One region of the Agrococcus jenensis genome, then DNA from elsewhere that is predicted to be linked to it. Evidence: predicted binding sites of a transcription regulator. Region 1 holds the regulator's gene; the other holds the start of a gene.
The links. The regulator LexA, encoded in region 1, represses DNA repair genes until DNA is damaged. The targets are predictions, from matches to a motif close to TCGAACANNTGTTCGA.
Positions count from the first base shown of each region.

Region 2: the regulator LexA is predicted to act here: its motif matches at 12,587-12,602, upstream of EDD26_RS14690 (DNA polymerase Y family protein).

Region 1 is NZ_RKHJ01000001.1:1,955,466-1,970,735, reverse strand. Features, by position in the region: gene EDD26_RS09730 (SseB family protein) at 1-9, opposite strand, end outside; gene priA (bifunctional 1-(5-phosphoribosyl)-5-((5-phosphoribosylamino)methylideneamino)imidazole-4-carboxamide isomerase/phosphoribosylanthranilate isomerase PriA) at 2-751, opposite strand; gene hisH (imidazole glycerol phosphate synthase subunit HisH) at 782-1,417, opposite strand; gene hisB (imidazoleglycerol-phosphate dehydratase HisB) at 1,417-2,016, opposite strand; gene EDD26_RS09710 (histidinol-phosphate transaminase) at 2,026-3,105, opposite strand; gene EDD26_RS09705 (hypothetical protein) at 3,155-3,517, opposite strand; gene lexA (transcriptional repressor LexA) at 3,739-4,362, shown strand; gene hflX (GTPase HflX) at 4,366-5,904, opposite strand; gene EDD26_RS09690 (class I SAM-dependent methyltransferase) at 5,926-6,537, shown strand; gene dapF (diaminopimelate epimerase) at 6,521-7,387, opposite strand; gene miaA (tRNA (adenosine(37)-N6)-dimethylallyltransferase MiaA) at 7,384-8,292, opposite strand; gene miaB (tRNA (N6-isopentenyl adenosine(37)-C2)-methylthiotransferase MiaB) at 8,289-9,764, opposite strand; gene EDD26_RS09670 (hypothetical protein) at 9,805-10,275, opposite strand; gene EDD26_RS09665 (regulatory protein RecX) at 10,358-10,954, opposite strand; gene recA (recombinase RecA) at 10,951-12,021, opposite strand; gene EDD26_RS09655 (DUF3046 domain-containing protein) at 12,181-12,402, opposite strand; gene EDD26_RS09650 (helix-turn-helix domain-containing protein) at 12,413-12,742, opposite strand; gene EDD26_RS09645 (CinA family protein) at 12,864-13,403, opposite strand; gene pgsA (CDP-diacylglycerol--glycerol-3-phosphate 3-phosphatidyltransferase) at 13,400-13,999, opposite strand; gene EDD26_RS09635 (DNA translocase FtsK) at 14,035-15,270, opposite strand, start outside.
Region 2 is NZ_RKHJ01000001.1:1,514,964-1,530,233, forward strand. Features, by position in the region: gene EDD26_RS07500 (cell division protein PerM) at 1-1,363, shown strand, start outside; gene purN (phosphoribosylglycinamide formyltransferase) at 1,390-2,013, shown strand; gene purH (bifunctional phosphoribosylaminoimidazolecarboxamide formyltransferase/IMP cyclohydrolase) at 2,010-3,716, shown strand; gene EDD26_RS07515 (P-loop NTPase family protein) at 3,942-4,487, shown strand; gene EDD26_RS07520 (ABC transporter ATP-binding protein) at 4,806-6,719, shown strand; gene EDD26_RS07525 (ABC transporter ATP-binding protein) at 6,716-8,524, shown strand; gene EDD26_RS07530 (alpha-amylase family glycosyl hydrolase) at 8,609-10,099, opposite strand; gene EDD26_RS07535 (GNAT family N-acetyltransferase) at 10,112-10,558, opposite strand; gene EDD26_RS07540 (1-phosphofructokinase family hexose kinase) at 10,615-11,580, opposite strand; gene EDD26_RS14685 (hypothetical protein) at 11,711-12,394, shown strand; gene EDD26_RS14690 (DNA polymerase Y family protein) at 12,612-14,171, shown strand; gene EDD26_RS07550 (error-prone DNA polymerase) at 14,265-15,270, shown strand, end outside.

The DNA.
Region 1 (15,270 bases):
CTCAGGCACTCGCGACGTCGAGCGCGGCGGCGAGCGTGAACGCGCCCGCGTAGAGCGCCTTGCCGACGATGGCGCCCTCGACGCCGTGCGGCACGAGCTCGCGGAGCGCGGCGATGTCGTCGAGGCTCGCGATGCCGCCGGAGGCGACGACGGGCTTCTCGGTGCGCTCGGCGACCTGCCGCAGCAGCTCGATGTTCGGGCCCTGGAGGGTGCCGTCCTTCGTGACGTCGGTGACCACGTAGCGGCTGCACCCGGCGGCCTCGAGCCGATCGAGCACATCCCACAGGTCGCCGCCGTCCTGGGTCCAGCCTCGTGCCGCGAGCGTGGTGCCGCGCACGTCGAGGCCCACCGCGATCTGCTCGCCGTACTCCGCGATGACGGAGGCCGTCCACTCCGGGTTCTCGAGGGCCGCGGTGCCGAGGTTGATGCGCTTCACGCCGGTGGCGAGCGCGGCCTCGAGCGAGGACTCGTCGCGGATGCCGCCCGAGAGCTCGACCTGCACCCGGCCGCGGACCGCCTTGATGACCTTCTTGATCACGCCGCGGTTGTCGCCGCGGCCGAAGGCGGCGTCGAGGTCGACGAGGTGCAGCCACTCGGCGCCCTGCCGCACCCAGTCCTCGGCGGCCTCGACCGGGCTGCCGAACGACGTCTCGGTGCCGGCCTTGCCCTGCGTCAGCCGCACCGCCTTGCCGTCGGCGACGTCGATGGCGGGCAGCAGCTGGAGCTTGGGCGACTGGTTGAAGTCGGTCATGGGGGTTCGATGCCTTCCGGGGGTAGGAGCTCAGAGGCCGCTGACCCAGTTCCGCAGCAGGCGGATGCCCGCGTCGCCCGACTTCTCGGGGTGGAACTGGGTGGCGGCGAGGGGGCCGTTCTCGACGGCGGCGATGAATCGCTCGCCGTGCTCGGCCCACGTCACGCGCGGCTGGCGGATGCGCGGGTGCGGGTCGATGCTCCACTCGGTGGCCGCGTAGGAGTGCACGAAGTAGAAGCGCTCGTCGCGGAGCCCGGCGAAGAGCGTGGAGTCGTCGGGGGCGTCGACCTGCGCCCAGCCCATGTGGGGCAGGATGTCGGCCTGCAGCCGGCGGATCGTGCCGGGCCACTCGTCGAGGCCGACGGTCGGGCTGCCGCCCTCCTCGCCGCTCGAGAAGAGCACCTGCATGCCCACGCAGATGCCGAGCACCGGGCGAGAGCCCGCGAGGCGTCGGCCGATGAGCTCGCCGCCGCGGATCGCCTGGATGCCGGCCATGCACGCGGCCATCGAGCCGACGCCCGGCACGACGAGGCCGTCGGCCTCCATGACCGCGCTGCGGTCGGCGGTGAGCGTCACGTCGGCGCCGGCCGCCTCGAGCGCCTTCGCGGCGGAGTGCACGTTGCCGAGCCCGTAGTCGAGCAGGGCGACGCGGGGACGCGCCGCCATCAGAGCGCGCCCTTGGTCGACGGCACGCCGGTGACGCGGGGGTCGCGCTCGACCGCGACCCGGAGCGCGCGCGCGAAGGCCTTGAACTCGGCCTCCGCGACGTGGTGGGGATCGCGGCCGGCGAGCACCTCGACGTGCGCGGTGATCCGGGCGTTCAGGGTGATCGCCTCGAAGACGTGCCGCACGAGCGAGCCGGTGAAGTGGCCGCCGATGCGGTGGAGCTCGAAGCCGGCCGGCTCGCCGCCGTGCACGAGGAAGGGGCGACCGGAGAGGTCGACGACGGCGCGCGCGAGGGCCTCGTCGAGCGGCACGGTGGCGTCGCCGTAGCGCCGCACCCCTGCCTTGTCGCCGAGCGCCTCTGCGAGCGCGAGGCCGAGCGCGATCGCGGTGTCCTCGACGGTGTGGTGCGCGTCGATGTCGGTGTCGCCGGACGCCTCGACCGTGAGGTCGATGAGCGAGTGCTTCGCGAAGGCCGTCAGCATGTGGTCGTAGAACGGCACGGTCGTCGAGATCGACGAGGTGCCGTCGCCGTCGAGGTCGAGCGAGAGGCGGATGCTCGACTCGCTCGTCGTGCGCTCGATGGAAGCAGTGCGGGCCATGCGTCGATCCTATTCCGCGCCGAGCTCGGCCATCGCGGCCAGCAGCGCGCTCGTCTCGGCCCGCGTGCCGGCGGTGATGCGCAGCGTGTGCGGCAGGCCGACGTCGCGCACGAGGATGCCGCGGTCGAGCAGCGCGCGGAACGTCGCCTGCGGATCGGCGACGCCGCCGACGAGCACGAAGTTGGCGTCGGACGGGTAGGGGTCGAAGCCCATGGCCGTCAGCTCGTCGACGATCCGGTCCCGCTGGGTGCGCAGCTCGTCGACGCGCGACAGCATCTCGTCGCTGTGGCGGAGCGCGGCGACCGCAGCAGCCTGCGTGATCGCCGACAGGTGGTACGGGAGCCGGACGAGCCGGAGCGCATCGACGACCGCGGGGTGCGCGGCGAGGTAGCCGACGCGGATGCCGGCGAACGCGAACGCCTTGCTCATCGTGCGGGAGACCAGCAGGCGCGGGTACCGGTCGAGCAGCGAGAGCGCGGTCTGGCTGCGGTCGTGCGCGAACTCGGCGTACGCCTCGTCGACGAGCACGATGCCGCGCGCAGCCTCGGCGGCGGCCTCGACGACGTCGAGGCCGATCGCCGTGCCGGTGGGGTTGTTGGGCGAGCAGAGGAAGACGACGTCCGGGTCGTGCTCGGCGATCGCGGCGCGCACGGCGTCCGGGCTGATGGTGAAGTCGGCGGCGCGCGGCACCGGCACCCACCGCATGCCGACGCCCTGCGCGAGCAGCGGGTACATCGAGTACGTGGGGGTGAACGACAGCAGCGAGCGGCCGGGGCCGCCGAAGGCCTGCAGCACGTGCTGCAGCACCTCGTTCGAGCCGTTGCCCGCCCACAGCTGCGCGGGCTCGAGGCCGTGCCCGAGGTAGTCGGCGAAGGCACGGCGGAGCGCGTCGAACTCGCGGTCCGGATAGCGGTTCGCGTCCGGGAGCGCGCGAGCGATCTCCTGCACGATGTCGAGCGCGACCGCCTCCGGCACGCGGTAGGCGTTCTCGTTGACGTTGAGCCGCACCGGCACGTCGAGCTGCGGGGCGCCGTACGGCGTCAGCCCGCGCAGGTCGTCGCGGATGGGGAGGTCGTCGAGGCTCGTCACCGAACCAGCCTAGGACGGCGCGCGAGCCGCGCCGGGCGCGGCCCCGCGCTCAGCGCGAGTAGTGCGCGGGGATCGCCAGCTGCTCGCCGGGCTGGATCGCGCCGGCGATGCCGTTGAGCAGCTCGATCTCGGCGATCACGTCGCGCGGGTCGGCCTCGGGGGCGACGGCCTCGGCGATCTGCCAGAGCGACTGGCCCGGCAGCACCGTGATGTGCTCGAACTCGGCGGTGCTGGTGGAGGACGACGCGACGGCGCCGGCGAGCGCGCCGCCCAGGACGCCGGCACCGGCAAGGGTGCCCGCGACGATGACGGGGGCGGCGACGAGCAGCGCGAGGGCGCGGCGACCGCGCGGCGTCATGCGCACCCGGACGGTCGGCGTGCCGGTGATGCGTGCGGTGGCGATGGCAGTCATGGCCTGCTCCTCTCGTGGGATCCGCAGCCGGTGCTCGGCCGGGAGCACCGGCCGCGAATCTCTGTTTCGAACCTATCTTCGATTCCACGGATGCGTCAAGCCCTGTCGCGGAGAATCTCCACGACACGCTCGAACATCCGTTTGATCCGGGCACCCTGTCGGATACGCTTTCGAACCACCAGGAGTCAAGCAGGGGCTACTGACATCGAGAGCGGGCGGGCATGGCGAGGCAGCTGACGGACAAGCAGCAGGCGATCCTGCAGATGATCCAGCGAGCGGTGCGCCAGCGCGGCTACCCGCCCAGCTACCGCGAGATCGGCGACGCCGTCGGGCTCTCCTCGCTCTCGAGCGTCACCCACCAGCTCGGCCAGCTCGAGCTCGCCGGCGCGATCCGCCGCGACCCCTCGCGCCCCCGCACCATCGAGGTGCTCGTCGACGACGAGGTCGACGAGACCGCCGGCAGCGTCGACCAGGCCACGTTCGTGCCGCTCGTCGGCCGCATCGCCGCCGGCATCCCGATCACGGCGGAGCAGCAGGTCGAGGACGTCTTCCCGCTGCCGAAGCAGCTCGTCGGCACCGGCGACCTCTTCATGCTCAAGGTCGTCGGCGACTCGATGATCGACGCCGCGATCTGCGACGGCGACTGGGTCGTCGTGCGACAGCAGCAGACGGCCGACAACGGCGACATCGTCGCCGCGATGCTCGACGGCGAGGCCACCGTGAAGGTCTTCAAGCAGCGCGACGGCCACACGTGGCTGCTGCCCCGCAACTCGGCGTTCGAGCCGATCCTCGGCGACGAGTCCGACGTGCTGGGTCGCGTCGTCGCCGTGCTGCGAGCCGTCTAGGCGTCAGGCGGCCGGCTCGACCCGGAACTCCGCCAGCTGCGCGAGCGCCGCCTCGGTGACCTTCGCGTCGACGCGCGTGCCCGCCTCCTCGTAGGCCTCGCGCAGCACCTCGAAGCGGTCGTGGAGCATCGCGATGATGTCGCCACGGTCGAACGGCACGAGCAGCGACACCGCGACCTCGGGCCGCGGCAGCAGCTCGGCGATCCTCGCGAGGATCGCGTCGACGCCCTCGCCCGTCCGCGCGGAGGCGAAGACGCCGTCCGGCTGCAGACCGCGCAGCACGAGCCGCTCGTCGTCGCTGATGAGGTCGGCCTTGTTGAACACGACGACCTCGGGGATCGAGCGCGCGCCCGTCTCGCCCAGCACGTCGCGCACGGTCGCGATCTGCGCCGCCGGGTCCGGGTGGCTCGCGTCGACGACGTGCACGACGACGTCCGACTCCGCCACCTCCTCGAACGTCGAGCGGAACGCCTCGACGAGCTGGTGCGGCAGGTTGCGCACGAAGCCGACCGTGTCGGCGATCGTGAACTCGCGGCCGTCGGGCGTGGTCGAGCGCCGCACCGTCGCGTCGAGGGTCGCGAACAGCGCGTTCTCGACCAGCACGCCCGCGCCGGTGATGCGGTTGAGCAGGCTCGACTTGCCGGCGTTGGTGTAGCCCACGATCGCGACGCCCGGCACCTCGAAGCGGTCGCGGTTCGCGCGCTTCGCCTGCCGCGCGGGCCCGAAGCCCTTGATCTGCTTCCGCAGCCGCGCCATGCGGGTGTGGATGCGACGGCGGTCGAGCTCGATCTTCGTCTCACCCGGTCCGCGCGAGCCCATGCCCGCGCCCTGGCCGCCGACCTGGCCACCAGCCTGGCGCGACATCGACTCGCCCCAGCCGCGCAGTCGCGGCAGCAGGTACTCGAGCTGCGCGAGCTCGACCTGCGCCTTGCCCTCGCGGCTCGTGGCGTGCTGGCTGAAGATGTCGAGGATCACCGCCGTGCGGTCGATCACCTTGACCTTCACCTGGTCCTCGAGCGCGCGGCGCTGGCTCGGTGAGAGCTCGCTGTCGGCGATCACGGTGTCGGCGCCGAGCTCCTTGACGATGGCGGCGAGCTCCTCCGCCTTGCCGCGGCCGACGTAGGTCGCGGGGTCGGGGTTGGGGCGGCGCTGCAGCATGCCGTCGAGCACCCGAGCGCCGGCTGTCTCGGCGAGCGCGGCGAGCTCGCGCAGCGAGTTCTCGGCGTCCTCCGCACCGCTCGCGCCGCCCGAGTAGACGCCGACGAGCACGACGTTCTCGAGCCGGAGCTGGCGGTACTCGACCTCGGTGACGTCCTCGAGCTCGGTGCGCAGCCCGTCGACCCGTCGGAGCGCAGCGCGATCCGCGCGCTCGAGCTGCGCGCCGTCGACGTCGTCGCCGAACCCCGCGTCGAGCGCGGTGTCGTCGTCCTGCAGCGCTTGCGCGCGCTCGCCGAGCACGTCGTCCTCCGACGCCGCCCAGGCCAGGATGCGCTCCGTCGCGCGCCCGGGACCGGTGGGTCCGCTGTCCTGCGGTGCTGCCATGCTTCGTCCTTCGCTACTGTCGTGTCCGTGCCGGACCACTACTTCTCACCCGATCCCGCCGCGCCCTCGTCCATCCGGACCATCCGGGTGCCCATCGCGGGCGAGGAGCGGGAGATGGTCACGGCCACCGGTGTCTTCTCCGGAGACCGCCTCGACGTCGGCACCGCGGTGCTGTTGGATGCCGTGCCCGCACCCCCCGAGGCCGGCGAGCTGCTGGACCTGGGCTGCGGCTGGGGGCCGATCGCCACGACGCTCGCGCTCCGCTCCCCCGCCGCCCGCGTGTGGGCGGTCGACGTCAATGCCCGAGCGCTCTCGCTCGTGGAGCGGAATGCCGAGCTGCTCAGCATATCGAACATCACGGCCGCCTCGCCCGAGCTCGTGCCGGAGGACGTGCGGTTCGACGTCATCTGGTCGAACCCGCCCATCCGCATCGGCAAGGCCGAGCTGCACGCGCTGCTGGAGCGGTGGATCCCGCGGCTGGCGCCCGGGGCCACGGCGTGGCTCGTGGTGCAGAAGCACCTCGGCGCCGACTCGCTGCTGCGGTGGCTCGCGGAGCGCTTCGAGGGCTTCGACGTCGAGCGCGCCGACTCCCGGAAGACGTACCGCATCATCGCCGTCACCGCGCCGGACTGAGCGTCTCTCCGCGGAAGACGATCTCGGCGGGCCCGGTGAGCCAGGCGTGGCCGCGCTCGTCGACGTCGACCTCGAGCCGGCCGCCCGGCACGTCGACGATCCAGCGGTCGGCGGCGTCCCCCGACCAGTGCCGGGTCGCCATCGCCGCGGCGACGGCGCCCGTGCCGCAGGAGAGCGTCTCGCCGACGCCCCGCTCGTGCACGCGCATGCGGATCGAGCCGATGCCGTCGGCGATCGCCCCGGGCACGACGAACTCGACGTTCGCGCCGTCGACGGGTGCCGGGTCGAGCGACGGCGCCCGGTGCAGGTCGAGGCCGGCCAGCTCGTCCTCGCTCGCGAGGGCGACCACGACGTGCGGGTTGCCGGTCGACACCAGCAGGCCCGGCCGGTCGACCTCCAGCCCGTCGGCGGCGACCAGGGCCATCTCGCCGAGCTCGAAGGGGCCGAGGTCGACGGAGAGCAGCTCCCCGCGGCGCACGACGCGCTTGACGCCCGCGCGCGTGGCCACGTCGATCGCACCGCCGTCCGGCAGCTCCTCGAGCCCCGCCTCGAGCAGGTAGCGCACGAACACGCGCACGCCGTTGCCGCACATCTCGCTCACGCTGCCGTCGGCGTTCCAGTAGTCCATCGCCCAGGTGCCCTCGGCCGCGCTGTCGAGGATCGCGACGCCCGTGGCGCCCGCACGCACCGCGCGGATGACGCCGTCGCCGCCGACGCCGAAGCGCCGGTCGGCGAGCGCGCGGACGCGCTCGGGCGTGAGCGGCGCGCTGCCGTCGGCGTCGGCGACCAGCACGAAGTCGTTGCCGGTCCCGTGCCCCTTCGAGAAGCCCTGCGGGATCACCTGCGTCATGCTCCCAGGCTACCGACCGCTCGGCGCGCGAGCTCGGCCGAGTCCATCGGGGGCGCGGCCGGGTAGCGCTGGAACCACGACACCTGGCGGCGGGCGTAGCGGCGCGTGAGCGCCTGCGTGCGTTCCACCGCCTCCGCCTCGTCGATGCGCCCGTCGAGCTGGTCGAGCGCCTGGCGGTAGCCGATCGCCTGCTGCGCGGTCGTGCCCCGCTCGATACCGGCCTCGCGCAGCGCGCGCGCCTCGTCGACGATGCCGAGCGCCCACATGCCCGCGACGCGCGCGTCGAGGCGCTCGACGAGCGCGGCGCGGTCCGCGCGCACGTGCTGGATGATCGTCGGCCGCACGAGCGACTTCTCGGGCGGCAGCCCCACGCGGAAGGGCTCGCCGGTGAGCGTGACCGCCTCCAGCGCGCGCACGAGCCGCCTGCCGTTGTGCGGGCCGATCGCGGCGGCGGCGCTCGCGTCGACGGCCGCGAGCCGCGCGTGCATCGCCGCTGCGCCCGACGCCTCGAGCTCGGCCTCGAGGGCGGCGCGGAGCGCTGCGTCCGTCGCGGGGAAGGCGAAGTCGTAGAGCACGCTCGAGGCGTAGAGGCCGCTGCCGCCGACCAGGATCGGCACGGCGCCGCGCGCCTCGATCGCCGCGATCGCTCCCAGCGCGGCATCGCGGTAGGCCGGCACGGCGGCGTCCTGCCAGGGCTCGAGCACGTCGAGCAGGTGGTGCGGATGGCCGCGGCGCTCGTCGACGCCCGCCTTCGCTGTGCCGATGTCCATGCCGCGGTACAGCTGCATCGCGTCGCAGTTGACGATCTCGGCGGTTCCGCCGAGGCGCGCGACGGCGTCGGCGATGTCGAGCGACGTCGCCGTCTTGCCGGTGCCGGTGGCCCCGATGACGGCGATGAGGGTCACGTGGCGCGGAGCACGGGCAGGCCGAGGGAGACGGGGCGCGGGCCGCCGCCGGCGACGGGCGCCGGCACGGCGCACGAGTCCGCCTGCGCGCGATCCCACGCGTCGCCCGCGCGCGTGCGCCGCAGCGCGACCGGCCCGTCGTCGGCGATGAGGTGGAACGGCGCCGCGTGCGTGACGGCCACCGTCACGACGTCGCCGGGGCGCGGCACGTCGGCGCCGGGCGCGAAGTGCACCAGCCGGTTGTCCTCGGCGCGGCCGCTGAGCCGGTGCGTCGTCACGTCCTTCCTGCCCTCGCTGTTCGAGACGAGCACGTCGACCGTGCGGCCGACCTGCGCGCGGTTCTCCTCGAAGGCGATGCGGTCCTGGAGCGCGACGAGGCGCTCGAAGCGCTCCTGCACGACCTCCTTCGGCACCTGGTCGGGCATCGTCGCCGCAGGGGTGCCCGGCCGGATCGAGTACTGGAACGTGAACGCCGACGCGAAGCGCGACGCCTCGACGACCCGGAGCGTCTCGGCGAAGTCCTCCTCGGTCTCACCGGGGAAGCCGACGATGATGTCGGTCGTGATCGCCGCGTGCGGGATGCGCTCGCGCACCCGGTCGAGGATGCCGAGGAACCGGGTCGAGCGGTAGGAGCGCCGCATCGCGCGCAGCACACGGTCGGAGCCCGACTGCAGCGGCATGTGGAGCTGCGGCATCACCGCATCCGTCTCGGCCATCGCGTCGATCACGTCGTCGGTGAACGCCGCCGGGTGCGGGCTCGTGAAGCGGATGCGCTCGAGGCCGTCGATCTCGCCCGCGGCCCGCAGCAGCTTGCCGAACGCGAGTCGGTCGCCGAACTCGACACCGTACGAGTTGACGTTCTGGCCCAGGAGCGTGACCTCGACGACGCCGTCGTCGACGAGCGCCTGCAGCTCGGCGAGCACGTCGCCGGGCCTGCGGTCGCGCTCCTTGCCGCGGAGCGACGGCACGATGCAGAACGTGCACGTGTTGTTGCACCCGACCGAGATCGACACCCAGCCCGCGTAGGTGGATTCCCGCTTCGAGGGCAGCGTCGACGGGAACACCTCGAGCGCCTCGAGGATCTCGACCTCCGCCTCGCCGTTGTGGCGGCTGCGCTCGAGCAGCGTCGGCAGCGAGCCGATGTTGTGCGTGCCGAAGACGACGTCGACCCAGGGCGCGCGCTCGACGATCGTCGAGCGGTCCTTCTGCGCGAGGCAGCCGCCCACCGCGATCTGGAAGCCGGGCCGCTCGCGCTTGGTCTTGGCGAGCTGCCCCAGGTGCCCGTAGAGCCGCTGGTCGGCGTTCTCGCGCACCGCGCAGGTGTTGATGACGACGACGTCGGGCGCGCCGTCCTCCGCCTCGACGAGGCCCGCCGCCTCGAGCGAGCCGCGCAGGCGCTCCGAGTCGTGGACGTTCATCTGGCAGCCGAACGTCTTGACCTCGTAGGTGCGCGCTGGAGCGATCACGGACATGTCGCCCAGGCTACCCGCGCTCGATCGAGCGCTGCGCTCGTCAGCCCTGCGTCGCGTTCAGCTCGTAGGTGTTCCCGTCGGTGCCCTGGCCCGACAGGCTCATCGAGCCGTCGGTGGCCGTGCCGGAGAGCGACACGTCGAACGTCTCGCTGCCGCTCTCGTCGACGGAGATCTGCGTGATGGTCATGTCGAGCGTGTCGCCGCTGAGCGTCCACACGTCGCCGGGCGAGTCGAACTCGCTCCCCGCCCAGTCGGCGAAGTCGATCGTGCCGTCCTCGTTGAGGGTGAAGGCGATGTCGGTCACCTGGCCGTTGAAGTCACCGGTCCAGCTCGTGCCGGCGAGGTCGCCGGTGCCCGCGCCGGGGTCGCCGGAGCCGGGGTCGCCCGAGACGACCGGTGCCTGCGTGGCCACGGGTGCGCCGCCCATCGGAGGCAGCTGGATGCAGCCCGTCAGTGCGAGCAGCGAGGCGCCTGCGAGGGCGGGGACAGCGAGGAGGCGGGTCGTCTTCATGGGAGCAACCTATCCTGCGGCTGAGCGTTCGTACCTGCACACGCGCTGAGTTTTCTTCCGGTCGGTGCTCTCTGCCGATCGGTCAGCGGAACCGCGGCCCCTGCGTGCTCGGGCCCCTGGATCGCTGCGGCCTCGTGCGCTCGATCGCGATCCTCACCGTGCCGCCGGAGAAGCCGCGCCGCTGCAGGTAGCCGGTGAGGCGGCGCTCGGCCGTCTCGTCGTCGAGGCTCCCCGAACGGCGTCGTCGCTCGGCAGCGGCGTCGATCGCGCGCTGGAGCTCGTCGTCACGATCCGCCTCGTCGAGCTCGTCGGGGTCGAGGCCGCGCTTGCGCAGCTCTGCCGCCACGCCGCGCTCGCCCAGGTGCTTGCGCTCGCGCAGCCGCTCCGCAGTGTCGCGGGCCAGCTGCGCGTCGTCGACGAGCCCCTCGGCCTCGAGCCGGTCGAGCACGGCGGCCCGCACCTCCGGCTCGACGTCGCGCCGCTCGAGCGTGCGGTCGAGCTCCTGCCGGCTCGCTGCGCGGCGGCCGAGCGCGCGCAGGGCGATGGAGCGCGCCGACTCCTCGTCGACGGGCTCCATCGCCGCTGGCTCGTCGCCGAACCCCTCCGCGTCGCGCTCGGCGTCGCGGGCGACCCAGGCCGAGAGCTCGGTGACGCCCGCCAGACGGTCGGAGTCGCTCACGCGCCCTGGCGCCCCTGCCTGCGTGCGTCGAGCGACTCGACGCTGCCCTGCGCCTCGGCTGCTGGCTTGCCGGCGCCGATGCCGAGCTTCGTCAGGATCTGACGCTCGATCTCGGCCGCGATGTCGGGGTTCTCGATGAGGAACTGCCGGGCCTTCTCCTTGCCCTGGCCGAGCTGGTCGCCGTCGTAGGTGTACCAGGCGCCCGACTTGCGGACGATGCCGTGCTCGACGCCGAAGTCGATCAGGCTGCCCTCGCGCGAGACGCCGATGCCGTAGAGGATGTCGAACTCGGCCTGCCGGAAGGGCGGGGCCATCTTGTTCTTCACGACCTTGACGCGCGTGCGGTTGCCGACCGCCTCGGTGCCGTCCTTGAGCGTCTCGATGCGACGGATGTCGAGCCGCACCGACGCGTAGAACTTCAGCGCCTTGCCGCCCGCGGTCGTCTCGGGGCTGCCGAAGAAGACGCCGATCTTCTCGCGCAGCTGGTTGATGAAGATCATCGTCGTCTGCGTCTGGTTGAGCCCACCGGTGAGCTTGCGGAGCGCCTGCGACATGAGGCGGGCCTGCAGGCCGACGTGGCTGTCACCCATCTCGCCCTCGATCTCGGCGCGCGGCACGAGCGCCGCGACGGAGTCGATGACGACGAGGTCGATCGAGCCGGAGCGCACGAGCATGTCGGCGATCTCGAGCGCCTGCTCGCCCGTGTCGGGCTGCGAGACGAGCAGCGCGTCGATGTCGACGCCGAGCTTCTTCGCGTACTCGGGGTCGAGCGCGTGCTCCGCGTCGATGAAGGCGGCGATGCCGCCGGCCTTCTGCGCGTTCGCGATCGCGTGCAGCGTGAGCGTGGTCTTGCCGGAGGACTCGGGGCCGTAGATCTCGACGATGCGGCCGCGCGGCAGTCCGCCGATGCCGAGCGCGACGTCGAGCGCGATCGAGCCGGTGGAGATGGTCTCGACCGGTGCGCGCTCCTCGCTGCCGAGGCGCATCACCGATCCCTTGCCGAACTGGCGGTCGATCTGGGCGAGCGCCGCCTCGAGGGACTTCTCGCGGTCTGCGGGTGTGGGCATTGCTGGGCCTTCCGTCGGTGGTGCGCTCACGCTACGGCGGGCCGCTGACATGCGTGCGGCCCCAGCACCCGCCTGTGGATGACGGTGCCGTCGTGCCTCATCAGCCTACGCGCGCATCGAACGAGTCTTCGAACGACGGGCGGCGTGTCGCGACCCCGCTCAGGCGCGCGGCGCGCGCATCCCGCGGCCGTGGCGGCGCTCGGCCGGCACGTCCTTCGCGTCGCACAGCGCCTGCCAGATGGCGCGCGCGGGCACACCGGCGGCAAGGGCCTCAGCGGCCGTGCGGCCGCCGAGGCTCCCCAGCGTCATGTCGGTCATGAGCACCGCGCCGAGGGCGCCGAATTCCTCTGTGACCGCGAGCTGCAGCTCGCTCGTCCTCACCCGCGCTCCCTCAGCGGACGGCCGCGTCGAACTCCGCCACGAGCTCGTCGGGCAGCGTGTCGGGCACCGTCGAGCCGATCGAGTCGAGCTCGCCGTAGCTGAGCCCCTCGAGCACCGCGAGCCGGTCGCCCACCTCTCGGAGGATCTTCGACAGCGGCACCTCGAGGGCGTCGGCGACCGAGGCGAGGATCTCGCTCGAGGCCTCCTTCTGACCGCGCTCGACCTCGCTGAGATAGCCCAGCGCGACCGAGGCGCGCGAGGCGACCTGGCGCAGCGTCCTGCCCTGTCGGAGGCGGACGTCGCGCAGGACGTCGCCGATCTCCTGTCGTACCAGCACCATGGTCTCCCCCTTCACCGTGGCCGGATGCATCAGCATAGTCGCAGGCTCCCTGCGCCCAGCCGTGCTCGGTTCGATGTTGACAACATCAGTGTCACATCCGGCATTCCGCACCGGCCCCTGGTCAGGATGTGGATTCGCTGTGCATCACGAGGTCGGTGCGATCGAGCGCGGCGTCGAGGTCCGCGAGCGCCGCCTCGAGCGCCGCGTGCCGCACGGCCTCACGGTCGCCGAGCACGACGTGCGACGACGCCTCGGCGACGAGCCCGTCGTTCGTCTCGAGCTCGATGCCGATGTGGAACTCGCCCGGCGGGTGGTCGTCCTGCGCGCCCGGGCCTGCGACGCCGGTCGTCCCGAGCCCGATCGTGCATGCCGACCGGTCGAGCGCCGCGAGCTGCCGCACGCCCCTCGCCATCCAGATCGCCACGTCGGGGTCCACCGCGCCGCGCTCCGCCAGCAGCGACGCCGGCACGTGCAGCACCCGCTGCTTCATCTCCGTCGCGTAGGCCACGACGCCGAGCCGCAGCACGACCGAGGCGCCCGGCGTGCGGACGAGCGTCTCCGCGACCAGGCCGCCGGTGAGCGACTCTGCCACCGCGATCGTCACGCCCCGCGCCGCGGCTCGCGCGACGATCCGGGCGGCCAGCTCCTGTGCTTCCATCATCGTCCTCTCACTGCGTGCACCACGAACTCGATCCCCGAGTAGACCGTGAGGGCGACGGCGATCGTCATCGTGACGACGCACACCCACACCGCCCAGTCCCCCAGCCACGCCTGCAGCGGCAGCAGCGCGAGCGGCAGCGCGATCGCCTGCGCCATCGTCTTGGCCTTGCCGGCCCAATCGGCCGCGATGACCACCTGCTGCGCCACCACGAGCCGGTACACGGTGATGCCGACCTCCCGCACGAGCACCACGATCGTGATCCACCAGGGCAGCTCCCCGAGCAGCGAGAGCACGACGAACGCGCTGCCGGTGATGGCCTTGTCAGCGATCGGGTCGATGAGCTTGCCGAGATCGGTCACGAGGCCGCGTCCGCGCGCGATCTGCCCGTCGACGAAGTCGGTGGCGATCAGCACCGCGAACAGCACGGCCGCCATCGTGCGCGCGAGCGAGGGCTCGGGGTTCGTGAGCGCGACGACGATGAAGACCGGGGTGAGCAGGATGCGCGCGAACGAGATGAGGTTGGGCACGCTGGCGACGCTCGCCGGCTCGTCGCCGCGCCGCCAGATGCGGCCGCGCCACGGACTGAGGATCCCCATGCTGCGAGGCTACCGACTCGAGCCGAGCGGGTCGGTCAGTCGCGGCCCGTGAGCGACCAGGCGTCCTGGTCGTCGTCGTCGGCCTCCACGACCTCCAGCCCGTCGCGGTTCGCCTCGTCGAACGGGTCGGCGTAGCGGTCGTCGGCCTCGATCCAGGCGGCGCCGTCGTCGTCCGCGGCGTCGTCAACGTCGTCGGCGCTGTCCTCCCGCGACGCGGGCGCGGGCGCCGGCGCCGGCGCGGCGGCCGCGCGCGGCGCAGCGGTCGGGCCCTCCCCGCGCAGCGACGCGAGCACCGTGGCGAGGTTGTCCGGCGGCACGAGCACGTCGCGCGCCTTCGACCCCTCCGACGGACCGACGATCTCGCGGGACTCGAGCAGGTCCATGAGTCGACCGGCCTTCGCGAAGCCGACGCGCAGCTTGCGCTGCAGCATCGACGTCGAGCCGAACTGCGTCGAGATGACGAGCTCCGCCGCGGCGCAGAGGTCCTCGAGGTCGTCGCCGATGTCGCTGTCGATCTCGCGCTTCTCGGCGACCTCGGCGACGTCGTCGCGGTACTCGGGCTGCGCCTGCCCGGTGACGTGCTGGACGACGCGCTGGATCTCGGCCTCGTCGACCCAGGCGCCCTGCACGCGCATCGCCTTGTTCGCGCCCATGGGCAGGAAGAGGCCGTCGCCTTGGCCGATGAGCTTGTCGGCGCCCGGCTGGTCGAGGATGACGCGCGAGTCGGTGACGCTCGAGACCGCGAACGCGAAGCGGCTCGGCACGTTCGCCTTGATGAGTCCGGTGACGACGTCGACCGAGGGGCGCTGCGTCGCGAGCACGAGGTGGATGCCGGCCGCGCGGGCGAGCTGGGTGATGCGCACGATCGAGTCCTCGACGTCGCGCGGTGCGACCATCATGAGGTCGGCGAGCTCGTCGACGACGACGAGCAGGTACGGGTAGGGCTTGAGCGCGCGCTGGCTGCCGGCGGGCAGCACGATCTCGTCGGCGCGCACGGCCTTGTTGAAGTCGTCGATGTGCTTGTAGCCGAACGACGCGAGGTCGTCGTACCGCATGTCCATCTCCTTCACGACCCACTGCAGCGCCTCTGCCGCCTTCTTGGGGTTCGTGATGATCGGGGTGATGAGGTGCGGCACGCCCTGGTAGGCCGTGAGCTCGACGCGCTTCGGGTCGACGAGCACCATCCGCACATCGGCGGGGGTCGAGCGCATGAGCAGGCTCGTGATCATCGAGTTCACGAACGACGACTTGCCGGAGCCGGTCGAGCCGGC
Region 2 (15,270 bases), 440 kb from region 1:
CATCACGCTCGCGCCGGACGCGGTGCTCGCGATCGGCCTCGAGGAGGCAGGGCGCTCGTTCGTGCTCACGCTGGGCGCCTGGGGCATCGGGCTCGTCACCCTCTGGCTGCACTGGCGCAGCGGCCGCCGGCTCGCCGAGCTGCCGCCCGTCGAGACCGGCATCGCCGTCGTCGCCGGCGCGCTCGCGACCGGCGCCGTCGGGCTGCTCGCGGGCGTGAGCGCGCAGCATCCGAGCGCCGCCCCCAACCTCGGCCAGGCGTTCGCGCTCCCGGCGCTCGTCGCGCTCGTCGGCATGGTCGGCGCCCTGCTCGCGGCGCGCGGCCACGACTGGCTGCACGCGCTCGCGCGCGCGCTCACCATCGAGGACGGATGGCTGCGACCGGTGCGCGCGGCGCTGCGCGCGGGGATCGGCGGCGCGGTCGGCGTGCTCGGCGTCGGCGCGCTGCTCGTCGGGATCGGCCTGCTGCTGCGCTTCACCGACGGCCTGCTGCTCATGGAGTCGCTCGAGGTGACGCACCTCGGCGCAGGCGTGCTCCTCCTCCTGCAGCTCGCGCTCGCGCCGGTCGCGATCGTGTGGGGCGCCGCGTGGGCGATCGGCCCGGGCTTCATGCTGGGGCGCGGCTCGAGCGTCTCGCCGCTCGGCACCGACCTCGGCCCCGTGCCCTCGCTGCCGATGCTGACGGCGATCGACCCGGACACGCAGTCGTGGATGCTCGTCGTCGTCGCGCTCCCGGTGCTCGCCGCGGTCGTGGTGGGCGCGTTCGCGCGCCAGACCACGCTCGCCGGCAGCGCCGATCGGCCGGTGCACTGGTGGGAGCTCGCGGCGACCGCGGTCGGCGGCGGCGTGCTCGCCGGCGCGCTGCTCGGCGTCGCGGCGATGCTCGCGACGGGCGCGGCGGGTCCCGGCCGGCTGTCGCTCACCGGCCCGGACGCCGTGCAGGTCGCCGCGTGGGCTGCGCTCGAGGTGGGCGCCGGGCTGCTCATCGGCATGCTCGCCGGCGGCCGCGGCGCGAGCGCGCTCGCCAAGGAGGGCGCGGGCACGTCGATGCGCGACGTGCTCGGCTTCGGCCGCAGCCGTGACGAGCCGGTGCACGATGCGGATGGCGCGGATGACGTGGTCGGCACGGATGAGGTGGCCGACCGCGATGCGGATGCGCCGGTGACCGACAGCTCCGCCGTCGACCCCGACGCGCAGGAGACGGCGGCCGTGGCACCGATGCCGCGGACGACGCGCGACGCCGCGCCGTCCGAGGCGGAGGCAGGGGACGGGCCGGCCGACGACGCGACCGAGCCGCCGCATCCGGAGCACGAGCGGACGCGCGACCCGGAGCGCGACCCGGAGGCTGACCGCCCGATCGGGTGAATCGCCGGGGCCGTAGGATGGAGCACGTGCTGCGCCTCGTCGTCCTCGTCTCCGGCAGCGGCACCAACTTCGCGGATCTGCTCGAGCGCACCCGCGCCGGCCGCGTCCCGGCCGAGATCATCGCCGTGGGCGCCGACCGCGAGTGCGCCGGCCTCGACATCGCCCGCGCCGCCCGGATCCCGACGTTCGTCGAGCCGTTCGCGGCGCCGCGCGAGGCGTGGTCGGACCGCATCGCCGACCGCATCGCGGCGTTCGAGCCCGACGTCGTCGTGCTCTCCGGCTTCATGCGGCTGCTGTCGGCGCGCGCGGTCGCGCGCTTCGAGCCCGCGATCCTCAACACGCATCCGGCGTACCTGCCCGAGTTCCCCGGCGCGCACGGGGTGCGCGACGCGATCGCGGCCGGCGTGACGCAGACCGGCGCATCCGTGATCATCGTCGACAGCGGCGTCGACACGGGTCCCGTCCTGGCGCAGCAGCGCGTGCCCGTGCTGCCCGACGACACGCAGGACACCCTGCACGACCGCATCAAGCTCGTGGAGCGCGACCTGCTCGCGAGCGTGATCATCGACATCGCCGACGGCACGTGCGACCTGGCCGACCACGGCCTCGAGCGACGCCGAGCGGCGAGCGACACGGAGGAGAGACAGTGAGCGGACCCCAGCACGACCCGAGCCTCTACCGGGAGCGCGACCTGGTGCCCTTCCGGCGCGCGCTGCTCTCGGTGAGCGACAAGAGCGGGGTCGTCGAGCTCGGCCGCGCGCTCGCCGAGGCGGGCGTCGAGCTCGTCTCGACCGGCTCGACCGCCAAGATGCTGGCGGATGCCGGCCTCCCGGTCACCGAGGTGGCGCAGGTCACGGGGTTCCAGGAGGCGCTCGACGGCCGCGTGAAGACGCTGCACCCGGCGATCCACGCGGGCCTGCTCGCCGACCTGCGGCTCGAGCACCACGAGGCGCAGCTCGCCGAGCTCGGCATCGCGCCGTTCGAGCTCGTGGTCGTCAACCTCTACCCGTTCGTCGAGACGGTCCGCTCCGGCGCGGCCGACGCCGACGTCGTCGAGCAGATCGACATCGGCGGTCCGGCGATGGTGCGCGCGTCGGCGAAGAACCACGCCAACGTCGCGATCGTCACCGACCCGCGCATCTACCCGCTCATCGCGAAGGCCGCGGGCACGGGCCTCACGCTGCTGCAGCGCCGGGCGCTCGCGCGCGACGCGTTCGCGCACACCGCCGCCTACGACGGCGCCGTGGCGCGCTGGTTCGCGGGGGAGCCGGTCGAGGCGCCCGCCGCGCCCGCCGCGCCGAAGCCCGAGCCGGTCGAGCCGGCCGCGGCACCCGCAGCGCAGGCCGCGCCGGCGCCGGCCGCGGTCGAGGCATCAGCGCCCGACACGTCGAGCGCCACGGGCCTCCTCAAGGCGGTCGGCGCCGCCACGCTCGTCTCGGGCCTCCGCTACGGCGAGAACAGCCACCAGCAGGCGGGCATCTTCGCGCTGCCCGGCGGCGCGGGCATCACGCAGGCCGAGCTGCTGCACGGCAAGCCGATGTCGTTCAACAACTACGTCGACGCCGACGCGGCGCTCCGTGCAGCCTTCGACTTCTCGGAGCCCGCGGTCGCGATCATCAAGCACGCGAACCCGTGCGGCATCGCGGTCGCCGCGGCCGGCGCCGCCGACCCGATCGCGTCGGCGCACGAGCGCGCGCACGCGTGCGACCCGGTCTCGGCCTTCGGCGGCGTGATCGCGGCGAACCGCACGGTCACGCGCGCGATGGCCGAGACGGTGAAGGACATCTTCACCGAGGTCGTCGTCGCCCCCGACTTCGAGCCCGAGGCGCTCGAGCTGCTGACCGCCAAGAAGAACATCCGCCTGCTGCGCCTGCCCGAGGGCTACGCGCGCGAGGGCTCCGAGCTGCGGCAGGTCTCTGGCGGCGTGCTCGTGCAGCAGCCCGACACGTTCGAGGGGTTCTCGTCGCACACCTGGCGCCGCGTCAGCGGGTCGCACGTGTCGGATGCCGTGCTCGCCGACCTCGAGTTCGCCTGGCGCGCCTGCCGATCGGTGAAGTCGAACGCGATCCTGCTCGCGTCGGGCCTCGCCTCCGTCGGCGTCGGCATGGGCCAGGTGAACCGGGTCGACTCGTGCAAGCTCGCGGTCGAGCGCGCGGGCGACCGCGCGGCCGGATCGGTCGCCGCGTCCGACGCGTTCTTCCCGTTCGCGGACGGCCTGCAGATCCTGCTCGACGCTGGCGTCACCGCGGTCGTCCAGCCGGGCGGCTCGGTGCGCGACGAGGAGGTCATCGCCGCGGCGAACGCGGCCGGCATCACGATGTACTTCACGGGCGAGCGCCACTTCGCGCACTGACCGTCGCTGGCTCGCCGACAGGTGGGCCCGCCCGCGACCGGTGGCCGAGCGGGCCCATCCGTCGCGGGTGGCCCCACCCGTCGCGGGCGGCCCCACCCGTCGCGGGTGGCCCAACCCGTCGCGGGTGGCCCAACCCGTCGCGGGTGGCCCAACCCGTCGCGGGTGGCCCAACCCGTCGCGGGACCTCACCACCGCGCGGCGTTCCACGTCACTAGCCTGGCTGCCGTGAGCGCAGGCACCGTCGACGACGTCCGCCGCGCGCGCCGCATCCTCTGCGTCGGCGCCACGGGCGCCGGCAAGTCGACGCTCGCGATCGCGCTGGGGGAGCGGCTCGGGCTGCCGGTCACGCTCGTCGACGATCTCTGCTGGGATCCGCAGTGGACACCCGTGCCGAACGCCGAGCAGCTGCGGCGGGTGCTGCCGGTGATCGCGCAGGACGCGTGGGTGCTCGACACGCTCTGGTCGTCGCACGCGTCGCACGCGTGGCATCGGATCGACGCGATCGTGGCGCTCGACTACGACCGCCACGTCTCGCTCGCGCGGCTGGTCCGCCGCACGCTCCGGCGCATCCGCACGCGCGAGCGCATCTGCAACGGCAACGTCGAGACCCTGTCGAGGGCGCTGTCGCGGCACTCGATCATCGCGTGGCACGTCCGGTCATGGCGCTCCAAGCGGATGCGGATGCGCGCATGGCACGCGGATGCGTCGGCGCCGCCCGTGGTGCTGCTGGCCCGCCCTCGCGACGCCGACCGCCTGCTCGCGTCGCTCTGACGGGCGACTCGAGGCTGCGGGGCTAGACGCACCGCGCTGCGACTGCTTAGGATGGAAGGCTGTCCGCGCCACCCCGACGCGGCCGACCGAGGAGGATGCCATGAGCACGACGACGAACGCTCCGATCGCTGCCGCCCGCGCCCTCCTCGCCCGCACCGACGTCCGCGGACGCCGGTAGCAGGAGGGCCTCGCAGCCCGTCGCGAGCCTCGCTCGCACGCGCCGACCGCCCGAGGTCGGACGCAGCACCACCATCGCGACCCACCGGTCGCACCAGCACCGCGGGCTCACGACGCTCGCGATCGCGAAGGATCGCCCTCATGTCCTCGACGCCCCCGCCCGAGCAGTCCCCGCCCGCCCAGCCTCCGACCGAGCAGCCAGAGACCGCGAGCCACCTGTCCGCGCTCGCCCGGCTGCTGCCGTTCCTGCGCCCGGTGCTGCCCCGGCTCGTGCTCGGCACGGTCGCCGCGCTCATCTCGGCGCTGCTGAGCCTCGCGACGCCGATCGCCATGCGCGCGCTCGTCGACGGGCCGCTCGCGCAGTCCGACGCATCCGCCGTGTGGCCGGTCGCGCTCGCGATCCTGCTGCTCGCGCTCGGTGAGGCGTTCTTCGTCTACATGCGCCGCATCCTCGTGACGCTGCCCTCGACCCAGATCGAGGCGGCGATGCGCCGCTCGCTCTACGGCCAGCTGCAGGCGCTGCCGGTCGCCTTCCACGACCGCTGGCAGTCAGGACAGCTGCTGAGCCGGGCCGTGCAGGACCTCGGCATGATCCGCCGCTTCATCGCCTTCGGCATGCCGCTGCTCGTCGTCAACGCGATCACGCTCGTCGTCGGCATCGTGATCCTCTTCTTCTGGAGCCCGGTGCTCGCGGGCGCCTTCGTCGTGCTCTCCGCGCCGATCGTCTTCGTCGCGCTGCGCTTCGAGCGCCGCTACTTCACGATCTCGCGCTCGGCGCAGGACCAGGCGGGCGACCTCGCGACCACCGTCGAGCAGTCGATCCACGGCATCCGCGTGCTCAAGGCGTTCGGCCGCGGCCGGCACGCGCTCGAGGGCTTCACCGACCAGGCGTCGAACCTGCGCGAGACCGAGATCGACAAGGCCCGCATGGACGGGCACCTGTGGATGTGGCTGACGATCGTGCCGTACGTCTCGTACGCCGTCTGCCTCTTCCTGGGCGTCTGGCTCGCCGCGACCGGGCAGCTCTCGGTGGGCACGCTCTTCGCGTTCTTCGCCGTGGCGATGGTGCTCAACTGGCCCATCGAGTCGATCGGCTTCCTCTTCGCCTTCCTCATCGACGCGTCGAACGCCTCGCGCCGCTTCCACGAGATCGTCGACAGCGAGAACACGATCGTCGACCCGGAGGCGCCGACGACCATCGCGCAGCCGCGCGGCCGGCTCGTGTTCGACGACGTGCACTTCCGCTACCAGGACGCCCAGCCGCACGAGCGCGACCTCGTCGACGGTGCGACGCTCACGCTCGAGCCGGGCGAGACGATGGCGCTCATCGGCATCACCGGCTCCGGCAAGACGACGCTCACCGCGCTGCCCGCGCGGCTCTACGACGTCACCGGGGGCCGCGTGCTGCTCGACGGCGTCGACGTGCGCGACCTGTCGCTCTCGGAGCTGCGCACGCACGTCGCGATGGCGTTCGAGGACGCGACGCTCTTCTCGGCGACCGTGCGCGAGAACGTGCTGATGGGCGTGCCGGATGCGTCGGACGACGTGCTCGACCGCGCGCTCGACATCGCGCAGGCCGGCTTCGTCCGCGACCTGCCCGACGGCCTGGACACGCAGATCGGCGAGGAGGGCCTCTCGCTCTCGGGCGGCCAGCGCCAGCGCCTCGCGCTCGCGCGCGCCGTGGCCGCCGACCCGGCGGTGCTCGTGCTCGACGACCCGCTCTCGGCGCTCGACGTCGAGACCGAGGCGCAGGTCGAGGAGGCGCTGCGCAGCGTGCTCGACCGCACCACGGCGCTCATCGTCGCGCACCGCCCGAGCACCGTGCAGCTCGCCGACCGCGTCGCGCTCATGCGCGACGGCCGCATCGACGACGTCGGCACGCACTCGGAGCTGCTCGCGCGCAACGAGCACTACCGCTACGTGATCTCGAGCCTCGAGGAGGCCGAGCTCGACCGCAGGAGCATCGATGCCGTGACCGGCTCGATGCAGGTGATCGACGTGGACGCGCTCGAGCGCGAGCTCGAGCAGGAGCAGGACGAGGAGGTGTCGCGATGAGCGTCTACGGCGTGCAGGGCGAGGACCGCACCGACTACACGAAGGCCGAGTCGAAGGCCATCCGCGCGCGCTCGCGGAAGCTGCTCGGCACGCTGCTGCGCCCGCACCTGTGGCGCGTCGTCGTCACGATGGTGCTCGTGGTCGTCGCGGTCGCGGCGAACATCGCCGGCCCGATGCTCATCGCCTACGGCATCGACACCGGACTGCCGTCGATCATGGAGCGCGCGGACTGGATGCCCCTGTGGGTCGCCACGATCGCCTACATCGTCGCCGCGGTGCTCGCCGGCGTGCTCATGTACTTCTACACGGTGGGCATCGCGCGCATCAGCCAGACGGTGCTGTTCGACCTGCGCCGGCGGCTCTTCGCGCACGCGCAGCGGCTGAGCCTGGAGTTCCACGAGTCCTACACGTCGGGCCGCATCATCGCGCGCCAGACGAGCGACCTCGAGGCGATCCGCGACCTGCTCGACGAGGGGCTCAACGAGCTCGTGCGCGGGGTGCTGTTCATGGCGTTCACGGGCGTCGCGATGACCGTGCTCGACCCGCTGTCGGGTCTCATCATCGGCATCGCGCTCATCCCGGCGATCATCCTGACCCGCTGGTTCCAGGTGCGCTCGACGCTGCTGTTCCGCGAGACCCGCACGACGAGCGCGCGCATGATCGTGCACTTCGTCGAGACCATGACGGGCATCCGCGCCGTCAAGGCCTTCCGCAAGGAGCCCGCGAACCAGCGCGAGTTCGACGAGCGGGTCGACGACTACCGCGACGCCAACTACCGCACGATCAACATCTTCGGCATCTACGAGCCCGGCATCATGGCGATCGGCGCGGTCACGATCGCGACGCTCGTGCTCGTCGGCGGCCTGCGGGTCGCGGAGGGGTCGCTGCAGATCGGCGTGCTGCTCGCGATCGCGCTCTACGCGCGCAACTTCTTCCAGCCCATCCAGGGCATCGGCATGTTCTTCAACGGCTACCAGTCGGCATCGGCGGCGCTCGAGAAGATCTCCGGCATGCTCGAGGAGGAGCCCACGGTGCGCGAGCCCGGTGCGCCGAAGGCGCTGCCCGAGTCTCGCGGGCAGATCGACTTCGACGCGGTCGAGTTCTCGTACAGCAGCGGCAAGGTCGTGCTGCCCGACTTCGACCTGCACATCCCCTCGGGGCAGACGATCGCGCTCGTCGGCACCACGGGCGCCGGCAAGTCGACGCTCGCGAAGCTCGTCTCGCGCTTCTACGACCCGACCGAGGGCTCGGTGAAGCTCGACGGCGTCGACCTGCGCGAGCTCTCGAACGACGACCTGCGGCGCGCGGTCGTGATGGTGACCCAGGAGGCGTACCTGTTCTCGGGCACCGTCGCCGACAACATCGCGCTCGGCAAGCCGGGCGCGAGCGACGAGGAGATCGAGGCGGCCGCCCGAGCGGTCGGCGCGCACGAGTTCATCATGGCGCTGCCCGACGGCTACGGCACCGACGTCAACAAGCGCGGCGGACGCGTGAGCGCCGGCCAGCGGCAGCTGCTGTCGTTCGCCCGCGCCTTCCTCGCCGACCCGCGCGTGCTGATCCTCGACGAGGCCACGGCGTCGCTCGACATCCCGTCGGAGCGGCTCGTGCAGGAGGGCCTCACGACCCTGCTCGACGACCGGACGGCGATCATCATCGCCCACCGGCTCTCGACCGTCGCGATCGCCGACCGGGTGCTCGTGATGGAGCACGGGCGCATCATCGAGGACGGCAGCCCCGCGGAGCTCATCGCCGCGGGCGGCAAGTTCGCGTCGCTGCACCGCGCCTGGCGGGAGTCGCTGGTCTGAGTCGGCCGGTTGAGGGTTCGCGTCCGAGTTGCCCTGCACTCGGACGCGAACGCTCGACGGGCGCGTCGCGGGCGGATGCGTCGGCTACGGGCGCGTGAAGCGGTCGATCGCGACCGCCTGCCACGGCTCGAGCGCGATGCCGGCCTCGCCGTCCTCGACGCCGATGCGCACGCATCCGGGCCGGGCGGCATCGCAGTACACGCCGTCGGGCAGCGCGGTCGGCACGGCGAGCGCAAGGCGATGCTCGGAGACGTTCACCACGGCGAGGCCGGTGCTGCCGCGCGCATAGGAGACCGCGGCGCCGAGCATGCCGTCGCGCGTGTGCGCCTCCACCGCCGTCAGCGGGGCGTCCACGACGCGCGAGCGCCACGCGACGAGCCCGAGCGTGCCGGGCCAGCGGTGCTGGCACACCCATGCACGATCGTCCCAGCCGTCGCCGGCGACGACGTCGGGGTGCTCCTCGCCCGTGCACGAGGCATCCGCGACCGAGCCGTCGGGCTCGAGCTGCGGCCCCTGGTCGCGGTCGCTGAAGGCGTAGCCGGAGTAGAGCGTGGGCATCCCGTCGTCCGAGGCGAGCATGACGGCGGTCGCCGCCGAGAGCTCTGCGCCGTTGCGGTAGGAGAGCGTCGCGTCGTTGCGCTCGGTGTCGTGGTTGACGATGAAGGTGCGCGCCTGCTCCTCGAGCAGCCCGTACGACGCGGGGGAGAGGTCGGCGAGCGCCCGCGCTGAGCCGTCGTGCACGAAGGAGCCGACGCGCTCCGCCCAGCCGAACTCCCACACGGTCGAGAAGGCGGTGTACTGCTCGGGCTGCACCGGCTCGCCGGCGCCGCGGATGACCTCGCTGATGACCGGCGTGCCCTCGGGGAGCGCAGCCACGATCGCCGCGACGTCGTCCGGGTCGATGTGCTTCGCCGCGTCGATGCGGAAGCCGTCGACACCGAGCGAGAGCAGGTCGTCGAGGTAGGCGCCGATCGTCGCCCGTACGTGCTCCGACTCGGTCGCGAGGTCGGCGAGGTCCTCGAGCTCGCAGTGCTGGATGACGAAGGGCTCGCGGTAGGCGTCGATGTCGTCGTCCGGCGTGCGGTCGCAGTCGTGGAAGTCCGCGCGGTCGTAGACGGCCGCGCCCGCCGACGGGTAGCGGTAGTGCTCGAACGGGGTGCCGGCCCAGCCGGTGCCCGACTCGACGCCCGCCATGTGGTTGATGACCGCATCCGCGTAGACGTCGACGCCCGCCTCGTCGCACGCCGCGGTCATCGCCGCGAGCTCGTCGCGGGTGCCGAGCCGAGACTCCACCCGGTACGACACAGGCTGGTACGACCACCACCACTCCGAGCCGTCGGAGCCGGTGCCGGCGGTCGCGCCGTCGACGTGCTCCTGCGGCGGGGAGGTCAGCACCCAGGCGACGCCCGCCTCGCCGAGCGTCGGGCACTCGGCCGCGATCGCGTCCCAGGTCCACTGGAACATCGCGATCCCGGTGTCGCGGCGCTCGGGCGCGGCGGATGCGCATCCCGTCACCGCGAGCACCGCGGCGGCGCCGATCGCGGCGATCGTGCGACGCAGCACGCCAGCGCGCATCGCCGGCTCTCGTCAGAGCGTCTTGCGCCCGATGACCTCGCCGTACTCGTTCTCACCGATCGGCTCGAAGCCGACGGCCTGGAAGAACTTGCCGGGGCCCTGGTCGCCTTCCTCCCAGACGGCGTAGAGGCTGTCGAAGCCCTGGCGACGGGCCTCGTCGGCGACCTGCTCGACGGTGTAGCTGCCCACGCCCTTGCGCTGCGAGGTGCCGGCCACGTACATCCGCAGCACGCTCGAGCGGTACTCCTCGCGGTCGACCTCGGGGTCGAAGTTCGCCATCACGAAGGCGACCGGCTCGTCGCCGTCGAAGACGACCCGCTGCCAGGCGCTCTGGGTGTTCACGAACTCCTCGAGCCGCGCGTTCGGCGCCAGGAACGCCTCTTGACCCCGCTTGAGGGTCATGCCGTTGGCCGCGACGATGTTGGCCGCTGACAGCTCTTCGAGGCGCAGAGTCTCCATGGCGACACCGTACCAGCGGCATGCCGACGCCGATGTGGCGGTTGGATGAACGGCGGTCAGCCGATCGGGGTGATGCGGATGCGCCCGCCGAGGTCGTCGGGGTCGGCGATCGATCCCGCCTGCGCGGCGAGCACCGCGGCCGCCGACCAGGCGGTCGCCCGCGCGAGCTGCTCCTCGAGCGTCGCGCCCTCGGTGATCGCCTGCGCGATCGCGGCGACGGCGGCGTCGCCGGCGCCGGTGGGGTTGCCCTCGAGCACGAGGTCGAGCGCGGCGTGCCAGGCGCGGCCGTCGGGCAGCACCGCGAGCATCCCCTCGACGTCGAGCGACGCGAAGACGGTGCCGGTGCCAAGGGCCGCGAGGCGGCGGGCGGCGTCGAGCGGGTCGGTGCCGCCCATCGCGTCGAAGAGCTCGTGGCGGTTGGGCTTGACCGCCGTCGCGCCGGCCGCGACGGCGACCGGCAGCTGCTCGCCACCGACGTCGACGAGCACGGGGGTGCCGGCGGCCCTCGCGATCTCGACGACGCTCGCGCAGAAGCCCTGCGGCGTCTCGGGCGGCAGCGAGCCGGAGGAGACCACGACGCGCGCGCCGGCCACCTCGTCGCGCACGATGTCGAGCAGCCGCTCCCAGTCGGCGGCGTCGATCGCTGCGCCGTGCTCGTTGAGGTTGGTCGTACCGGCGGGCGTGACGATCGCCGTGGTGCGCCGGGTGTGGGCGTCGACCTCGATGAGGCGGTGGGGGATGCCCGCGCGGTCGAGGTCGTGCACGAACAGCGCGTGCACGGGGCCGCCGATGGGGGCGATGACGATGGCCGGCTCGTGCCGCTGGTGCAGCACGCGGGCGACGTTGACGCCCTTGCCGCCGGCGCGGGCGAGGCCCGTGGGCACGCGGTGGCTCGTGCCGATCCGCAGCTCGTCGATCGTGTAGGTGATGTCGATCGCGGGGTTCGTGGTGACGCAGAGGAAGGGGGATGCGTCGGGCGCGTCAGCGGTGCGTGCGACGCTTCGGGCATCGGCGCTGGTCACGATGGTGCCTCCTCGTCGCGGTCGATCCCGATCGGATCGGGGCGGCTCGATCATCCCACGCGGGACGTCCGTCGACACGCCGAGCAGGCTTGCCCTGTTCGAACACATGTTCGAAGATAGGAGGATGGGGATGGCGTCGACGAGGCTCGAGCGCCGGGCGGGCGACGACCGCACGGCCACCGTCGACGCGCTCCGCGAGCGGCTGCGCAGCATGCAGCAGGCCGCGCCCCAGCACACCGCGCCCGACCTCGTCGAGCCCATCCCAGCGGGGCTCGACGAGGTCGTGCGCCGGCTCCGCTCCGGTGCCGCCCACAGCATCGAGTCGCGGAGCCTCGCGCTCGCGTGCCTCGGCGCGGCGATGCCGCGCGGAGCGTGGGGCGCCATCGTCGGGATGCCCGACCTGGGGCTCGAGGCCGCCCGCGACCTCGGCGTGCCCATGGATCGCGTGGCGCTCGTGCCGCATCCGGGGCGCTCGTGGCTCGACGTGGTCGCGAGCCTCGCAGAGGCGATGCCGGTCGTGCTCGCCGTCTCGCCAGGGCGGGTCGCGCCGACCGAGGCGGCCCGGCTCGCGGCCCGGCTGCGGCAGGCGTCGTCGACGCTGCTCATCGAGGGGCCGTGGCCGAACGCGGCGACCGTCGTGCGGCAGGTCCGCGCCGAGTGGCAGGGGCTCGCCGACGGCGACGGCAGGATCGCGGCGGGCAGCCTCGTCGTCGAAGCCGCATCGGGCGGGGCACCGAGGCTCGCGCGGATCCCGATCGCCGGCGAGGGGATGCCCGAGCGCGAGCCGGAGCTCGAGGAGCAGCCCGCCGCCTGACCGCGCGGGTCGGCTGCACGCCCCTGAGAGCGGCTCCCTCGGCCCGCACGGACCCGATCCCGGATGGTGGACCCGAGATCTGGGGTCCACCATCCGGAACGAGGTCCGCGAGCGGCGGCGGCTGAGGCGCTCCCGCGGGAGCGACCGCGCACAGCTCGCCCGACGCGCCACGCCGCACCGGCTTGACGCTGATCGAACGTATGTTCGATCATTGAGTGTGGGGATCGAGACGACGAGCAGCGCTGCGGCGCCGCACCCGGTGCGCCTGCGCGGCAGCCGCATCGGCGTGCTGCGGGTGCCCGACTGGCCGATCGTCGTCGCGCGCCAGACCGGTGCGCTGCCCGGTGGCGGCGAGCAGGGCTCGCCGGGCGCCGTCGTGCACGCCATGCGGATCGTCGCGTGCGACGAGGGCGCCCGCGCCGACGGCGTGCGCACCGGCATGCGGGTGCGCGACGCCCAGGCCGCCTCGCCGCTGCTCGCGCTCGCGCCCGCCGACCCGGTGGGCGAGGCGCTCGCCTTCGAGCGCGTCGTGCGCGCCGTGCTCGCCGTCGTGCCGGCGGCCCAGCCGATCGGCGACGGGGCGCTCGCGTTCCGGATGCGCGGGGCCAGCAGGTTCTACGGCTCCGAGCCGCGGGCGATCGAGGCCGTCCGTGCCGCCCTCGCACCGCTCGGCCTGACGGCGAGCTTCGGCGTCGCCGACGACCGCTTCGCCGCGGAGCTCGCCGCGGGCGGCAGGGGCGAGACGATCGTGCCGCCCGGCCGCAGCCGCATGTTCCTCGAGGGGCTGCCGGTGGGGGTGCTCGGCGACGACGAGCTGCCGGGCATGCTGCACCGGCTCGGCGTGCACACCCTCGGCGGCTTCGCGAAGCTGCCCGACGACAGCATCCGCGACCGCTTCGGCGAGGCGGGGCTCGTCGCGCTCGCCCGCGCGCGCGGCGAGGACGACCGACGCGTCGACGCCGACGGGCTGGGGGAGGAGCGCGTGCTGCGGCTCGCGTTCGAGCCGGGCATCGAGGGGGTGCACGAGCTCGCGCTCGCCGTGCGGGAGCCGGTCGAGCGCTTCGTGCGCCAGCTCGCCGAGCAGCGGCTCGTGTGCAGCGAGATCCGCATCGTGCTGCGCGGCGAGGAGGGGCGCGTCAGCGAGCGGCTCTGGCGCCAGCCGGGCTTCCTGCGCGCGGGCGACATCGTCGACCGGATGCGCTGGCAGCTGACCGAGAGCGAGCTCGGCTCGCCGCTCGTCGAGGTGCAGGCGCTCCCGGAGCGGCTCGACGCGGACGCCGCGCACATGCCGGGCCTGTGGGGCGGCGGCGACATCGACGACCGCACGAAGCACGCGCTCGAGCGCCTGCAGGGGATGCTCGGCCGCGAGGCGGTGCTGACGGCTGCGCCGGGCGGCGGCAGGCTGCTCGCCGAGCGCGGCGTGCTGACGCCCTGGGGTGATGCGGCACCGGCTCCCGCGGCGGGGCCGTGGCCGGGCGCGCTGCCGCCGCCGCGACCGACGGTCGTGTTCCGGCCGCCGCTGCCGGTGCGGCTGCTCGACGCGGCGGGCGCGCAGGTGGAGGCCGCGGCGCTCGACGTGCGGGAAGGGGCGCCGGTGTCGTTCTCGCCGCCCGCATCCGCCCGCCGCCGCGTCGTCGCCTGGGCCGGGCCGTGGCCCATCCGCCGCCGCGACCTCGGCGACGTCGTGCACCGGGTGCAGATCCTCGACGGCGAGGGCGAGGCGTGGGTGCTGCTGCAGGCCGACGGTCTCTGGCTCGCCGAGGGCCGCTATGCCTGATCTCCTCAACGTCGCGGGTGGTAGCACGAGCCGCTCAGGCGCTTGAGCGACCACTGGCGACGTTGAGAAGCAGGGAAGGGGAGGAGGGGGACGATGGCCGGCTGGAACAACCCGTCGATGCCCTGGCGCGAGCTCGAGGGCATCCTCTCCGACCGCGACGTCGGCAGCGGCCGCCCGCATCCCGCCGAGCTCGACGAGGCGCGCCGCCCGCGGATCGGCGTGCCAGCGCCCGGCGCCACCACGCCCTACGCCGAGCTGCACGCCCACTCGCACTACTCGTTCCTCGACGGCGCCTCGAGCCCGGCCGAGCTCGTCAACGAGGCGCGCGCGCTCGGGCTCGAGGCGCTCGCGCTCGTCGACCACGACGGGCTCTACGGCGCGGTGCGGTTCGCCGAGGCTGCCGCAGAGGCGGGGCTGCCGACGGTCTTCGGCACCGAGTTCACGCTCGGCCTCGACGCGCCGCAGAACGGCATCCCCGACCCCGACGGCAGCCACCTGGTGGCGCTCGCGACCGGCCCGGCCGGCTACACGGCGCTCGCGACGGCGCTCACCGACGGGTACCTGACCACCGACGCGCGCGGCGCCCCCGGCGAGAAGGGCAGGCCGGTCTTCGAGCTCGAACGGCTCGCCGAGACGGCGGGCGGCGAGTGGATGGTGCTCTCCGGCTGCCGCAAGGGCGGCGTGCGGCAGGCGCTCGAGCGGCACGGCGGATCGGCGGAGGGGGCGGATGCGGCCGGCCTCGAGCTCGACCGCCTCATGTCGCTCTTCGGTCGTGACCGCGTCGTGGTCGAGCTCAGCGACATCGGCGACCCGCGCGACTTCGAGCGCAACCGGGTGCTCGCCGACCTCGCCGAGCGGCGCGGGCTGCCGCTCATCGCCACCACGAACGCGCATGTCGCGAGCCCCGCGAAGCAGCACCTCGGGGATGCGGTCGCCGCGGTGCGCGCGCGCCGCTCGATCGACGAGCTCGACGCCTGGCTGCCAGCCGGTGGGGTGCCGTCGCTGCGCAGCGGCGCCGTGATGGCGCGGCGCTTCCGCGCGTTCCCGGGCGCGGTCGACACGGCCGCCGCGCTCGGCCGCGCCCTCGCGTTCGACCTGC